One region of the Rahnella sp. CFA14(1/10) genome, then DNA from elsewhere that is predicted to be linked to it. Evidence: riboswitches for the same ligand, from Rfam matches in the RefSeq annotation. Region 1 holds a riboswitch; each other region holds the start of a gene.
The links. Region 1 has a riboswitch for thiamine pyrophosphate ahead of thiC (phosphomethylpyrimidine synthase ThiC). Riboswitches for the same ligand answer to the same signal wherever they lie in the genome.

Region 1 (5,408 bases):
CAGACCGGTGTAATGTCCACTGGCTGACGTAACAAAGCACGCAGGTAACGGTCGTTTTTCAACTCATTCATTCTTGCTCTTTCCTTCAGTATTCGGGCCGCCCGACAATCGTCTCACAGTATTCTATCACGTAAAACCGCCTCTACTCTTCGTGTTCAGCACGACAAAGAGCCACGGTGTCTTCAATAAGACGGCGCGCGATCGTCCCTGGCGGTGGCAACTGCGGTAATGCATCAAAGCGATACCAGTTCGCGTTAAGCAACTCTTTCGGGTCATGCTGAATGTCGCCACTGTCATAATCCGCCATAAATGCCATCATCAGCGAATTGGGGAACGGCCAGGGCTGAGAACTGACATAACGGACGTTTTTCACACGAATATTACTTTCTTCCAGGACTTCGCGTGCCACGGTTTCCTCCAGGGTTTCTCCGACCTCAACAAAACCCGCCAGAACCGTGTGAATGCCATTACGATGCCGGACATGCTGTGCCAGCAAAATCTCATCACCCTTACGGATGGCGACAATAATGCAGGGTGCAATCTGCGGATAATAGCGTTCGCGGCAGTGCCCGCAGAGTGCAGCCCACTCGGTTTTGCTGACATGCATTGCATGCCCGCAGTAGCCACAGAACTGATGAGATCGATAAAATTCAGACAGCTGTACACCGCGCCCGACCAACTGGAATAATCCACGATCCTGATCCAGCAACTGACGGGCGGAAAACATATGGTTTGGCATCGCCTGACGAATCAGCCAGACAGGTTCACCCTGCCATTCGCCGATCTGTCGCGCCGTTTTACCGGTCAGAGAAAATTGTGTGGCGCTGCCAAATGGCAGTTCGCCCTCAGGCAGCCATAGCTTGCCGTCCTGGCTGATGACCCACCAGCCATTGTGTTGCTCGGTAATCTGTAATTCCATAATTGTTGTTGCATAACCTCATCGGGACTGACAATCTGAGGGGATATTCACCTGTTAGTAACTTTTAGTTACGTCTTTATCGCTCACGGAGTCAACCATGCTAAATCGTCTGGAAAGACTGACCCAACGCGTTGGTGGCAATAATGCGTTAGTGGATCAATGGCTGCACGCACGCAAAGAGCTGCTGGTTTCGTACTGCACTTTGGTCGGCCTCAAGCCCAATAAAGAAAAACATACCCCTCTCAATGAAAAAGCGCTGGATAACTTTTGCCATAACCTGGTGGACTATCTGTCTGCCGGTCATTTCCATCTGTATCAGCGGATCATTGATGAAGTTGAAGGTGCGAATAGCCCGATAAAATTGCAGGCTGCAAAAATCTATCCTGCACTGGAACTGAATACTGAAACTATCATGGCTTTCCATGATAGTTACACTGAAAATGATATTGATGATGACAATGCTTTCGCATTTCATTATGCATTATCCGATATAGGTGAAGCGTTAGATGCGCGTTTTCAGCTGGAAGATCAATTAATTATTCTCGCTTTTAATCGCAGCAGTCAGGCAGTAAAGCCACCTGAAAATGAAGAACATCTCGCCAGACCGGTTTAAGACTTTGCCCTACTAAAATCCGGCTAAGATTTGTGATTTTAGTAATAGTTTTAGTTGTAGTTTCAAAAAACGCCTCCTATATTGAGGCTTCTTGTCGGAGTGCCTAGCGCATAATTTTCTCGCGAAGATTACGCCAGGCTGAGACCGTTAATTCGGGATCCGCGGAACCTGATCGGGTTAGTACCCGCGAAGGGAACAAGAGTAATGTTATGCGTTCAGCGTAATCTGGCATCTGCCTGCATCAGGCCGCCTGCGCTCCATCGCCCATTTTTACTCCTGCCGTAAACCTCCAGACAAGCAATTTTCCATCACGTTTTTGCCACGTTTTTACTACGCAAAACAACACAAGGAATTTGCTATGTCGAGTACTCAAAAAACTGTTGTTTCTACAAAGACACCTTCAAACCGCCGTGAACAACGGGCGCAGGCGCAGTCGTTTATCGACAGTCTGCAGGGTGAAGCTTTTCCCAATTCCCGCCGTATTTATCTTGAAACTGACCGCCATGATATCCGCGTACCGATGCGTGAAATCCAGCTCAGCCCGACGCTGGTCGGCGGCGGCAAAGACAATCCACAATTCGAAGAAAATGAAGCGATTCCTGTTTATGATACCGCCGGGCCTTACGGCGATCCGTCGGCAGTTATCGACGTGCATACCGGCCTGGAAAAATTACGCGCCCGCTGGATAAACGCGCGGGCGGACACGGAGGAACTCCCGCAGGTCAGTTCCGGTTTTACCCAGCAGCGACTGGCGGATGAAGGGCTGGACCACCTCCGCTTCGAACACCTGCCCCGCCCGCGCAAAGCCATTGCGGGTAAAAATGTCACACAACTGCATTACGCCCGCAAAGGCATCATCACGCCTGAGATGGAGTTTATCGCCGTTCGCGAAAATATGGGGCGTGAACGCATCCGCGGTGACGTTCTGCGTCAGCAACATCCCGGCGAAAGCTTCGGTGCGCATCTGCCCGCCAATATCACCGCAGAGTTTGTAAGACAGGAAGTCGCTGCCGGTCGCGCGATTATTCCCGCCAATATTAACCATCCTGAATCAGAGCCGATGATCATCGGACGCAATTTCCTGGTGAAAGTGAACGCCAACATCGGCAACTCGGCGGTGACGTCTTCTATCGAAGAAGAAGTCGAGAAACTGGTATGGTCGACACGCTGGGGCGCGGATACCGTGATGGATCTCTCCACCGGCCGTTATATACATGAAACCCGTGAGTGGATCCTGCGTAACAGTCCGGTACCTATTGGTACCGTGCCGATTTATCAGGCACTGGAAAAAGTCAACGGCGTGGCCGAAGACCTGAACTGGGAAATGTTTCGCGATACGTTGCTGGAACAGGCCGAACAAGGTGTCGATTACTTCACCATACACGCTGGGGTATTGCTGCGTTACGTGCCGATGACCGCCAAACGCCTGACCGGGATTGTGTCCCGCGGCGGTTCGATCATGGCGAAATGGTGCCTTTCACATCATCAAGAAAGTTTCCTGTATGAGCATTTCCGCGAAATTTGCGAAATCTGTGCCGCCTATGATGTCTCGCTGTCACTGGGCGACGGCCTGCGGCCTGGCTCCATTCAGGATGCCAACGACGAAGCGCAATTTGCCGAATTACGTACATTAGGTGAACTGACCAAAATCGCCTGGGAATATGATGTTCAGGTCATGATCGAAGGACCGGGACATGTGCCGATGCAGATGATCCGCCGCAATATGACCGAAGAACTCGAACATTGCCACGAAGCGCCCTTCTATACCCTCGGCCCGCTGACTACCGATATCGCGCCGGGTTATGACCATTTCACGTCCGGTATTGGTGCCGCAATGATTGGCTGGTTCGGTTGCGCCATGCTCTGTTATGTCACGCCAAAAGAGCATCTCGGCCTGCCTAACAAAGAAGACGTTAAGCAGGGTCTCATCACCTACAAAATCGCAGCACATGCCGCCGATTTAGCGAAAGGACATCCCGGCGCCCAAATCCGTGACAACGCTATGTCAAAAGCACGGTTCGAATTCCGCTGGGAAGACCAGTTTAATCTGGCTCTCGATCCGGCAACGGCTCGTGCCTATCACGATGAAACGCTGCCTCAGGAATCCGGCAAAGTGGCACACTTTTGCTCAATGTGCGGTCCGAAATTCTGCTCCATGAAAATCACTCAGGAAGTGCGCGATTATGCCGCCGCACTGGAAGCCAAAGCCCAGCCGGTTGAAGTTATTGAATCCGGTATGGCACAGATGTCTGCCGAATTCCGTTCACGCGGCAGCGAGCTTTATCATCCGGCCGACAATCTCAGCACGGAGAACAACCAATGAATCAGTCCGCTCAACCCTTTCCTGCCGTTCCGTTCCACCTTGGTTTATATCCGGTCGTGGATACCGTGGACTGGATTGCCCGCCTGCTGGATGCGGGCGTTAAAACGTTGCAATTACGTGTGAAAGATTTGTCTGATGAGGACGTCGAGCCAGCAATTATTGATGCAATTGCGCTGGGCAAAAAATATCAGGCACGGTTATTTATCAATGATTACTGGCGCCTGGCGATAAAGCATCAGGCTTATGGTGTGCATTTAGGTCAGGAAGATCTGGATACTGCCGATCTTGAGGCAATCCGTCAGGCTGGTTTACGGCTGGGCGTATCCACACATGATGATACTGAAATGGCACGCGCTGTCGCCGTGAAACCTTCTTACATCGCCCTCGGTCATATCTTCCCGACGCAGACCAAAGATATGCCGTCGGCGCCACAAGGACTGAAAGAACTCGCCCGACACATCAGGCAACTCAACGGCAGCTTCCCGACGGTGGCCATCGGCGGGATCAGCATTGAACGTGCTCCGTCGGTTCTCGATTGCGGCGTCGGCAGCATCGCCGTCGTCAGCGCCATTACGCAGGCAGCAGACTGGCGGACAGCCACCGCAGAATTACTGGCTTTATGCGCCAGTAAGGTGCCGGAAGATGCTTAACGATGCGGCTTTTATGCGCTACAGCCGTCAGCTGATGCTGGAGGAGTTCGGTCCGCAGGCACAGGAAAAGCTACAGGCGGCGAAAGTCCTGATTGTCGGGCTAGGCGGACTGGGATCGCCGGCAGCCTTATATCTGGCAGCGGCAGGCGTAGGTACGCTGGTTCTGGCCGATGACGATCAATTACACATCACCAATCTTCAACGACAGATACTCTACCGCACCGCAGATCTCGATCAGCCCAAAGCGGTTCTGGCAAAACGTGAATTACTGCGTCTGAATCCGCTTTGCGAAGCCGTGGCCATCACGGAGCGTCTGACAGGCGAAGCGTTGATCCGTGCCGTGTCAGACACCGATATCGTTTTAGATTGCAGCGATAACATGGAAACCCGGCACGCGGTTAATAAAGCCTGCGTAGAGGCTGAAAAAACCTTGATCAGCGGTAGCGCCGTCGGATTCAGCGGACAGCTTCTGGTGCTAGAAGCACCTTATGTACACGGTTGTTACGCCTGTTTGTATCCGGATCAGGAAACCGTACAGCGCAATTGCCGAACATCAGGTGTGCTCGGCCCGGTCGTTGGCACCATCGGTACATTGCAGGCGCTGGAAGCACTAAAAATCCTGGCGGGACTGCCTTCCGTACTGAGCGGAAAGTTACGTCTGTTCGACGGTAAAACGCAAAACTGGCGTTCACTGCAACTCACACGTTCATCAGCCTGTGCCATCTGCGGAGGCCACGCATGAACATTCTGGTCAATGAAGTACCACACCAATTCAGTCAACCGCTCACCTTGTTGAATCTGCTCAGTTTACTGGCGTTAAATCCTGCAGGCAGCGCACTGGCGGTTAATCAGGTCATTATTCCCCGCGATAACTGGCCTGCTCATTCACTGGAAGACGGTGAC
Region 2 (5,408 bases), on a different contig from region 1:
TTTTGAAACATCACCTGCGCGGATTATCCACAAAATGGAGCAGGGTGAACTGGACCTGGCGTTTCATACCTCTGATGCGGTAATAAACGGGCTGCACAGCAGATTCCTGTTTGCCGAGCGCTATGTGCTGGTCAGCCGGAAAGGGCATCCGTCCGTCAACGGGCCGGTGACGCTGACAGAGTTCTGCGGGCTGGAGCATGTGATGGTTTCACCCGACGGCGGCGGATTTTATGGGTATACCGACACCGCGCTGGCGGCGGCGGGTTTAACGCGGCGTGTGGTCTTGTCAGTACCGCATTTCCTGTTTGTGCTTCAGGTGCTGATGACCACGGATCTGGTGGCGATGTTGCCCGAACGTTTAGTGCGGGGAAATCCTGCTTTGCAGATAACCGAAGCCCCGCTTGATGTACCGGGTTTTGACATGTTTATGGTGTGGCATGAACGTGCGCACCGTGACCCGGCACATCAGTGGTTACGGGAATTTATCGCTGATTCAGTCTGAAGGTTTATCATTCCCGGTAAACAAAAAAGGCAGCCCTCTGGCTGCCCTCATTGTTATGCTGTTTCGGGAGTTATTCTTTGAACAGCTTGGTATCGTTCGCCAGGCTGTCTACTACAACTTTTAAATCGTTAGCAGTGACTTTCTGAGTATCGTTGGCAACCTGCTTACCGAAGCCTTTACGCACGACTTTAATCACCGGTTTGCCGGTGCTGGCATCGATCAGCTCACCTTCAAAGTAAACTTCAGTATCACGCGTACGATGGCCTGTGGCGGTTTCAGTACCCGCAATAACCAGCGCGACCGGGATGACTTCATAGAACTGCAAACCCTCTGCCGAGGTGTTCACACCGGTGATCGCACCTTTGAAAATCAGTGTGCGCGGCCCTGCGTGATCTGTCAGTGGCATGCGCTCTGCCAGTGCCGGTTTCATGCGGCTGTTGGCGTAATCCAGCACCCCCTGCAAGGTAGCTTTGTCGATTTGTTCCGTTGGCTGAGGTTCCGGATAGAATTTAATCGGTTCGTATTTGATATAAGAATAATTGGCTTTTTTGAAAGCAGGATCTATCCAGCGCAGCACCGGATTACCTGATGCAGTTTTGACTTCCTTCAGACCGGAATAATCACCTAAAAAACCGGAGTATTTTTCTGTCTGGGTAATATGGCTGGTACAACCGGCCAGGAACAGCGCACCGGTCACTGCAGCAATCTGCATCAGTTTCATTGTTTTCATTCATACCCTCGAAATTTTTAAGGAAGCCATCGTATGTATAGCACTGCTGCGGAATTTAACCTCTTAACGACAAAGAAAAAATGATATTCGTCAGAACCACGAAAATAAGGTTTTTCGGGGTAATCATTTTCTTCTCAATTATTTCTTTGGTGAATGAAATAAATAGTATTCACCTTTTGGGCTGTCCCCCGCAGAGATGATGGTCCAGCCTTTTGACAGATAAAAAGCGACGGCATTTTTACTCTTGGCTAAACATTTCAGCGATCCCTGACGGGTAAAGGTTTCTTCAGCAGCGTGAAGCAATGCCGAACCTGCACCGGTTCCCTGATACTGCGGATCAACAAACAGGTTATGCAAAAAATTTTCCTGAGTGAAAATTGAGGCGAATCCCAGTAAATGTCCGTCACGTTCTGCGACCAGTATTGTCTCGCCGAGCACTGCCCGGTCAAAATCTTCCAGCTGAAAATCGTCTTCCAGCCATGTCCAGGTGTGCTTGCGCGAGGCCAGATAGAGCGTACGTAAAAACGGGCGGTCTGCTTCTTGATAAGGGCGTACAGTCATTGTTGAGGGCAAGCATTGACTCCTGAGGAAGTTTTTCATCAACGTATGTTATTCAGGTCTGTGCCCAGATACTGCCAGTGAAGCGGAATGAGTTCAATAAGCTTCACTGATTGGTTTTTTAACGCATTTGCTGATTGATCTTCTGACCTCCGCCGCCAATAATGCTCCCTTGACTCGGGGTGCCCGCTGCAAAGCAGGGCTGAGATTTTACCCGTATTACCTGATCTGGATTATGCCAGCGTAGGGAAGTCAGGTATCTCTCCTGATACCGCCTTCTTGAGCGCCGGTAGGGAGACTTATGAATACCCGACCTACCTACATTCCCGGCGCTTTAGCCGCCACTTCTCTGAAACAACTTCGCTTTGCTGCGCCGCTGGTTCACTGCCTGACCAATGACGTGGTGCAATCTTTTACCGCCAACGTCCTGCTGGCGCTGGGCGCGTCTCCTGCGATGGTGGTTGATCCCGCCGAAGCGGCACAATTTAGTGCCATCGCCGATGCCCTGCTGGTCAATGTCGGTACGCTGACACATCCCCATGCGCAGGCAATGCTGGCAGCCATTCAGGCAGGCAGTCAGGCCGGAAAGCCCTGGGTGCTGGATCCGGTTGCCGTCGGCGGCCTGAACTGGCGTACAGAATTCTGTCGTGAACTCATCACACTTAAACCCGCAGCAATCCGCGGCAATGCCTCCGAAATCCTGGCCCTCAGCGGCGTCAGTGCGTCCGGGCGCGGCGTTGACAGCGGCGATGATTCCTTTTCTGCTTTACCTGCCGCACAGCAACTGGCGCGTGAGACCGGCGCAGTCGTGGCTGTCACCGGTGAAACCGATTATGTCACCGACGGCCAGCGCAGTTGGGCTGTGGCTGGCGGGCACCCGATGATGACCCGAGTGGTGGGAACAGGATGCGCACTATCCGCAGTAGTAGCCGCCTTTGCGGCTTTGCCGGGCGATCGTCTGGATAACGTGGCCGCCGCCTGCCGGGTGATGTCCTGCGCGGGCGAACGCGCCTGTATGGCCGTGAAAGGGCCGGGCAGTTTCACGCCTGAATTCCTCGATAATCTGTATTTAATGGGCGAAGAATGGCTGAACGGCGAGGCAGACAATGAAACGTATTAATGCACTGACGATTGCAGGCACTGATCCGAGTGGCGGGGCAGGGATCCAGGCGGATTTAAAAACCTTTTCGGCGCTTGGCGCGTACGGTACCAGTGTGATCACCGCGCTGGTAGCCCAAAATACCCGTGGTGTGCAATCGGTCTATAACATTGAGCCAGGGTTTGTTTCAGCACAGCTTGATTCCGTACTGAGCGATGTGCGGATCGACAGTACCAAAATTGGCATGCTGGCAAACAGCCAGATTGTGGAAGCGGTGGCGGAGCGGATCCGGCATTATCAGCCACCGTTTGTGGTGCTGGATACCGTGATGCTGGCGAAAAGTGGCGATCCTTTGCTGCTGCCGGAAGCCGTTGATGCGGTGCGCCGTTTGCTGATCCCGCAGGCTTCGATGATTACGCCAAACCTGCCGGAAGCGGCGGCGTTACTGGAATGTGCGGTCGCAGTGAACGAAACCGAAATGCGTGAGCAGGGAGAAGCACTGCTGGCGATGGGATGTGGCGCAGTGCTGATGAAAGGGGGGCATCTGAGCGATGAGGAAAGCCCTGACTGGCTGTTTACACCGGGTTCCCGCGAGCGGTTTACTGCGCCGCGCGTGAATACCCGACATACTCACGGCACAGGTTGTACGCTGTCGGCCGCGCTGGCCGCTTTACGTCCGCGTCATCAACACTGGGCCGGTACTGTGCGTGAAGCCAAAGACTATTTACAGCAGGCGCTGATGCAGGCCGATTCACTTGACGTCGGTCACGGCATCGGGCCGGTACATCATTTCCACCGCTGGTGGTAACCACAGATTATGCGAGGCGCAGGGTTTCACTCAGCGCCTGTTCAGCCTGACGGAATTTCGTCAGTGCCTGTTGCAAATGCACGGCATCAAACGGGTTCAGCGGATAGAATTTTTCTTCTTTACGCGGGCGCAGCATCACGCGAATTTTGTCCGCTGACATCCGTTCAAACAGATAGCTGGCAATATCGTCGTTCTCTTCGTCTTTCCATGACAGCAGCAATGCCGCCTGTTCGCCGTTGCGTCGGCCAATAAACTGCCCGTGCAACCACAGCCCTTCCAGTTCGCCATCTTTTTGCAGTTTTTTACCGCTGAACCATGGCGATTCAGCCAGCGAAACGAGGGATTGCGACGTGATTTCGCCGTGCAACTGGCGCCATTGCGGGCGGTTGTTATCCATCTGCCAGCAGGCCATGCCGAGATAATCGTTCAGTTCACGCCAGTCTTGCTCCAGCTTCTCCCTGAGTTCAGGATCCTGCACATGCATGAACTGTTGCAGGCCGGTCGCCTGTTCGCCCAGCTTGTTATAGGCGATCACGGTCATGGTGCGGGGCTTACGGCGGAACGTGACCCACAGCAGCACTTTGGGGATACGGAAAGTGATGGCCTGAACGGTGAGTTTGTAACGATTGCCACGCGACATCACCAGGCCGCTGGACGTGCCCCGTTTGTCCTGATAATTCCTCACCAGGACCACGCTGTTCTGGCCCATCCAGCCCGTGACGTAATGTTCTTTTTCGCTTTCTGCCACGTCCAGATCCCGGACGATCTGACTGATTTTCTCGTTATCGAGTTGGGAGAGGGAGAGTGACTGATCGGCACTGTAGTAGCTTTTTTTCAGGGTGGCAGCGGCTGGCATAAAAGTATCCACGATATTGGTGTGGTTTACAGCTTACACCAAGTTGTCATACAGATTTCAGGGCTAACCCGCAAAATTTGAACGCCGTCGCAAACTGCTTGTGTTGTACTTCCTCCCTTTACTTACTCGGCATCAAACCAGTCACTGTTTTGTTCGGCAATGGGCGTAATGGTGGAAATCATTTCCTGCAAATGAATACGGATGGCTTTTTCTGCGGCGTCCGGGTCATGCGCTTGCAGTCCGTCAAAAATCGCATAATGCTGTGCAATCAGATTTTCCGGCGGTGACACTTTGCTGAGTGTCAGAAAGCGGACGCGATCCATTGTCGCTTTGATGTGCTCGACGGTTTCCCATGCCAGACGGCAGTCGATAATTTGTGCGATCGTGCGGTGGAACTCATCATCCAGTAGCAGGAATTCCTGCGTTTGCTGACGCTTTGCTGCCAGTGTCTGACGCTCAAGATTATGTCCGAGCAGCGCCAGATCTTTGTCCGTAGCGACCATGGCTGCACGGCGTACCACGGCGGTTTCAACGGCTTCGCGAATGAAACGTCCGTCAGCGACCCGTTTGGAGGAAATTTTCATTACATACGTACCGCGTTGCGGTAAAACCTGAACCAGTCCGGCTTCGGCCAGTTTGATAAAGGCTTCACGAACCGGCTGACGGGACACATTAAAGCGTGTGGAAATCTCTTTCTCCGACAGGAATGCCCCCGGTGCGATGGCACAGGTGACGATGTCCTGACGCAAGGTGCGATAAATCTGCTGATTAACCGGCACATTACTGAGAAATTCAAAGGAGTCTGTCATGGGCAAAAGTTGTCTTTAAAGTCGGAAGACCCCAATACTAACATGA
Region 3 (5,408 bases), on a different contig from region 1:
CATCGGCGTAAAGCCGTAATTCAGCGCCAGCATAAAAGAGAGCGGCGGGCCCAGCACCCACGCCAGCGAGAGCATCGCACGCATCATCGAGCTGAACATCACCACTTCACTGGCGGAGCGATCGGCATGTTCACGCGCCAGCGCAAAGAGCTGCGGCATCGACGCATTGCCTATCGCCGCCAGCAATACGCCGACGGTGATCAGCACCAGATAATCGCGGCTAAAGGCAAATACCAGGCTGTTACCCAGCGCCATCAGGCAGCAGAACATCAGCAATTTCCGCCGGTCGCCTTTGTTATCGGAACGGTTAGCCAGCAGAAAGCTGATCGCGATCCCCGCCAGCGCATTGACGGTATAGAAGAAGCCAACCCACAACGGGCGGACTTTCACTTCGTTGGTCAGAAACAAGCTGAGTGTGGGCGCCTGCAGCGCCCCTGCAATACCACACAGCAAGGACACCACCAGAAAGGTGACATAAATGGCATTAATACGAGGTTTTGACATAACGTCGTCCCTGAGAAATGAATGTCTTACGGCAAAACATACAGTGTATACCCAAACAGTTCGGGTTGCAGAACGGCGGCAATCGCGCGAATCCCGATGAGCTGACATAAGTCCCTGATTCGGGTGAGCAAGAGCAACCAACGCATCTGCAGCTTGAAATGTGAAGGGGATAATGTGCATAAAAAAACCAGTGAGTTACCTCACTGGCTGGTGACAATACACCATTACTCAGAAAATCGGATTCGGTTGCCGTTGTGATACGGGGGTTTACATCCGCTGACGGTATTCCTCGTCATTCATGGAATCCATATCCCACTGCGTCAGCCGCGCCAGAATATCCATCCGGTACTGCACCGGCACCCATGACAGCCAGTCAGCACGGTTTTTCTCCGCGCCTTGTCTGATGGCCTTGAAGTAAAACTGATAAAAACGGGCAGTTAACTGGCGTTTCATGCTGACCTCCGGTCATTCACAACAGGCTTTGGTTGAGAAACAGTATCGGAGTAATATGGGGAAAGATAAATTGATGAAAATCGCTCACGGAGTTCCTCTTTTATGCCCTCGTCCCGTTTGCAACAACAATTCATCCGCTTGTGGCAAAGTTGTCACGGTGAAGACACCGAAACTACCTTACAGGCGTTGTCTGAGGTTCTGAACTGCTCGCGCAGACATATGCGATCGTTGCTCAGCACCATGCAGCAACGGGGCTGGCTGACGTGGGATGCTGAAGCCGGACGCGGCAAACGATCTACCCTGCGTTTTTTGTATACCGGGCTGGCACTCCAGCAACAGCGCGCCGAGGAGTTGCTGGAACAAGATAGCATTGATCAACTGGTGCAACTGGTCGGCGACAAAACGAGGGTGCGTCAGATGCTGCTGTCACAGCTCGGACGCAGTTTTCGCCAGGGCAAACATATCCTGCGCGTGTTGTATTACCGTCCGCTGATTAACCTGCTGCCCGGCACTATGTTGCGCCGTTCAGAAACCCATATTGCCAGACAGATCTTCAGCGGTCTGACACGCATAAATGAGGAAAATGGGGAAGCAGAAGGCGATTTAGCCCATCACTGGCAGAAAGTTTCTCCGCTACACTGGCGGTTTTATCTGCGTCCCGCCATTCATTTTCATCACGGCCGTGAACTCGGGATGGCGGATATCATCACTACTTTTATGCGCCTGAAATCGCATCCGTTGTTCAGCAACCTGAAGTCGGTCACAACGCCCACGCCGAATGTCATCGATATCCATCTGAATGAACCCGATCGCTGGCTGCCATGGCTGTTCGGCAATATCCACGCCATGATCCTGCCACAGGAATGGCAGTCCCTGCCTGATTTTGCCCGCCATCCGGTCGGCACCGGTCCTTACGCCGTGGTACGTAATATTAAAACGCAGCTGCGCATCCGCGCCTTTGACGATTATTTTGGCTTCCGGGCGCTTATTGATGAAGTGAATATCTGGGTACTACCGGAACTGAGTGAAGAGCTGGTGCATTCCGGCGTGCAGCTTCAGGCCGATGAATCCGGCAAAAGCGAGCTGGAAAGCCGCCTTGAAGAAGGCTGCTATTTCCTGCTTTTTGACCAGCGCTCACCGGTCGGACAATCAGAAGAAACACGCCAGTGGTTGTGCGATTTACTCAATCCCATCGCTCTGCTGAATAATGCGGAACCCATTTATCAGCGCTACTGGTCCCCGGCGTACGGCCTTTTGCCGCGATGGCATCATAAAGCGCCGCAGCCGCGTCCGCCCAGACCGCAAAATCTGACGCAGATAACACTGACATTTTACGGCGAGCACTCCGAACATCAGGCCATTTGTAATGCGCTGAAACCGCTGCTGGTGGCTGAAGGTATCGAACTGATTACTCAGGTAGTGGATTACGCAGTCTGGCACCGCGGCGACGCTAAAAGTGATGTATGGCTCGGCAGTGCCAACTTCACCCTGCCGCTGGAGTTTTCATTATTCGCGCATTTCTACGAATTGCCACTGGCCAGGCATTGCTTCAGCGAAGAGATGAACGACGATGCCGCGCAGTGGCACGCAGGGAACTTATCGATGGCGACATGGAGTCAGAAACAGACGGTCAGCCATCAGATCCACCCGCTGTTCCATCACTGGCTGGTATTGCAGGGTCAACGCAGTATGCGCGGCGTGCGCATGAATACCCTCGGCTGGTTCGACTTTAAATCCGCCTGGTTTGCGCCACCTGACAGTTAATCGGACTATCGCATCGCGCCGTTAATCACTAGAATGACATCCGTTCTCAACGGGGTGCCCGACTTGTTAAAGCAGCGATGTAAACGCCGCGAGCAAGTGTTCAGCCGGTGAAGGCCAGCGCGGAGAAAGCAGAGCGTACACAAAGTACGTGAGCATTTCGAGCACTGCCCGACGCCGGATCAACACCTGCGCAGCAAGTTTGGCTGAGATATAGACCCGTCGAACCTGATCCGGTTGATACCGGCGGAGGGATTTGAGACTGCGCGATGCTCACTCAAAATCCTTTGCCCTTTCATTTTTTTGGAGCGCAAAGTTGAAAAAATTATTGTCCTGCCTGCTGTTACTTTCTGCACCTGCATTGGCTGCAAAACCTGTTCTGACGGTATACACCTACGATTCTTTCTCTGCCGACTGGGGCCCCGGTCCGGCCATTAAAAAGGCCTTTGAGGCGCAATGCGGCTGTGAACTGAAATACGTGGCGCTGGAAGATGGCGTATCTTTGCTGAACCGTCTGCGGATGGAAGGTAAAAACAGCAAAGCTGATGTCGTCCTCGGTCTGGATAACAACCTGCTGCAGGCGGCAGAACAAACCGGTTTATTTGCCAAAGCGCCGAAAACCAGCGCCACACTGACAGTGCCGGGTGGCTGGAATGACAGCACGTTCGTGCCTTACGATTACGGCTATTTCGCGTTCGTCTATGACAAAAATAAACTCAAGAACCCGCCAAAAAGCCTTGATGAGCTGATTAACAGCGACCAGAAATGGAAAGTTATTTATGAGGATCCGCGCACCAGCACGCCGGGTCTGGGCCTGATGCTGTGGATGCAAAAAGTTTATGGCGACAAAGCCCCGCTAGCCTGGCAAAAACTGGCGAAGAAAACCGTTACCGTCACCAAAGGCTGGAGCGAGGCTTACGGTTTATTCCTCAAAGGCGAAAGCGATCTGGTACTGAGCTACACCACCTCTCCGGCATACCATATTGTTGAAGAGAAGAAAGATAACTACGCCGCAGCGGACTTCACTGAAGGTCATTATATGCAGGTTGAAGTTGCAGGGCAGCTGGCAAACAGCAGGCAACCGAAACTGGCTGAACAGTTCATGAAGTTCGTCACCACGGAAGATTTCCAGAAAGTGATCCCGACCGGCAACTGGATGTATCCGGTCGTGAATACGCCGTTGCCTGACGCCTTTAAACAGCTGACCGTGCCAGCGAAATCCCTGCAATACAGCGCACAGGATGTCGCCACTCACCGCAGCCAGTGGATTCAGGCATGGCAGAACGCCGTCAGCCGTTGATCCCGCGCTGGCTGTGGCCGGGGGTCATCGCGTCGCTGGCTATGTTGCTGGTGGCCGCACTGGCCTTAGGCTCTCTGTGGCGTCATGCGCCACAGATGAGCGGCCCCGCCCTCTGGCAGGATCCTTATCTCTGGCACGTGATCCGCTTTACCTTCTGGCAGGCGCTGCTTTCAGCGCTATGCTCAGTGCTGCCGGCCATTTTGCTGGCCCGCACGTTGTTCCGTCGCCGTTTTCCCGGCCGCCAGCTGTTATTGCGCTTATGCGCGATGACGCTGGTATTGCCAGTTTTGGTGGCGGTGTTTGGCATTCTCAGTGTCTACGGCAGGCAGGGCTGGCTGGCGCAGATTTGCGGCTGGCTGGGCATGGATTATCATTTCTCGCCCTATGGATTACAGGGGATTTTGCTGGCGCACGTGTTTTTCAATCTGCCGCTGGCGACCCGTCTTTTAGTGCAGGCACTGGAAAATATCGCTGTTGAACAGCGCCAGCTGGCCGCCCAACTGGGCATGAATGTCTGGCAGCAATTCCGCTTCGTGGAATGGCCCGCGTTGCGCCGGCAGATTTTCCCCGCTGCCGCCTTAATTTTTATGCTGTGTTTCGCCAGCTTCGCCACCGTCCTTTCCCTGGGCGGCGGTCCGCAGGCGACGACCATTGAACTCGCCATTTATCAGGCGCTGAGCTACGACTACGATTTAAGCCGCGCGGCTAGCCTGGCGCTGATCCAGCTATTTTGTTGTCTGGCCCTGGTATTGCTCAGTCAGAAACTCAGTCAGGCGTTGCCGGTCGGGCAAACGCATTCTCAGCGCTGGCGTAATCCCGACGATTCCTGGCCGCGCCGCATCGCCGATGCCGTGCTGATTGGCCTCGCGTTGCTGCTGATCCTGCCGCCGTTACTCGCCGTGATTACTGATGGCGTAAACCGGGCAGCCGTGGGTGTTTTGCAGCAACCCGCACTCTGGCAGGCATTATGGACATCAGTACGTATCGCGCTGGGCAGCGGATTATTGTGTGTGCTGCTGACCATGATGCTGCTGTGGAGCAGCCGCGAACTGCGTTTACGCCAGAGAAACAGCTGGGCACAGGCGATGGATATGAGCGGTATGCTGATCCTCGCAATGCCGGGTATTGTGCTGGCCACCGGCTTTTTTCTGCTGCTCGGCGATACCCTGGGTTTACCGCAGTCCCCCTGGCCGCTGGTGATCCTCACGAATGCGCTGATGGCCGTACCTTATGCGTTAAAAGTGCTGGATAACCCGATGCGCGACGTGGCAGATCGTTACACGCTGCTGTGCCTTTCGCTGGATATGCACGGCTGGTATCGGCTGCGCCGGGTTGAACTCAGCGCACTGAAACGTCCGCTTGCGCAGGCACTGGCGTTTGCCTGTGTGCT

Region 2: it holds a riboswitch for thiamine pyrophosphate, as region 1 does, so the genes downstream of both, thiM (hydroxyethylthiazole kinase) here and thiC (phosphomethylpyrimidine synthase ThiC) in region 1, are expected to answer to the same signal.
Region 3: it holds a riboswitch for thiamine pyrophosphate, as region 1 does, so the genes downstream of both, thiB (thiamine ABC transporter substrate binding subunit) here and thiC (phosphomethylpyrimidine synthase ThiC) in region 1, are expected to answer to the same signal.

What each region holds. Positions count from the first base shown of each region.
Region 1 is NZ_SEWS01000020.1:7,084-12,491, forward strand. Features, by position in the region: gene hemE (uroporphyrinogen decarboxylase) at 1-71, opposite strand, end outside; gene nudC (NAD(+) diphosphatase) at 143-919, opposite strand; gene rsd (sigma D regulator) at 1,017-1,532, shown strand; TPP riboswitch at 1,618-1,744, shown strand; gene thiC (phosphomethylpyrimidine synthase ThiC) at 1,891-3,855, shown strand; gene thiE (thiamine phosphate synthase) at 3,852-4,505, shown strand; gene EVX52_RS24900 (HesA/MoeB/ThiF family protein) at 4,498-5,247, shown strand; gene thiS (sulfur carrier protein ThiS) at 5,244-5,408, shown strand, end outside.
Region 2 is NZ_SEWS01000008.1:93,476-98,883, forward strand. Features, by position in the region: gene EVX52_RS16640 (LysR family transcriptional regulator) at 1-502, shown strand, start outside; gene EVX52_RS16645 (DUF3313 domain-containing protein) at 573-1,232, opposite strand; gene EVX52_RS16650 (GNAT family N-acetyltransferase) at 1,371-1,793, opposite strand; TPP riboswitch at 1,959-2,057, shown strand; gene thiM (hydroxyethylthiazole kinase) at 2,092-2,910, shown strand; gene thiD (bifunctional hydroxymethylpyrimidine kinase/phosphomethylpyrimidine kinase) at 2,897-3,697, shown strand; gene EVX52_RS16665 (hypothetical protein) at 3,705-4,553, opposite strand; gene EVX52_RS16670 (GntR family transcriptional regulator) at 4,676-5,362, opposite strand.
Region 3 is NZ_SEWS01000005.1:121,975-127,382, reverse strand. Features, by position in the region: gene EVX52_RS11505 (MFS transporter) at 1-504, opposite strand, end outside; gene sgrT (glucose uptake inhibitor SgrT) at 772-957, opposite strand; gene sgrR (HTH-type transcriptional regulator SgrR) at 1,060-2,721, shown strand; TPP riboswitch at 2,762-2,991, shown strand; gene thiB (thiamine ABC transporter substrate binding subunit) at 3,035-4,018, shown strand; gene thiP (thiamine/thiamine pyrophosphate ABC transporter permease ThiP) at 3,994-5,408, shown strand, end outside.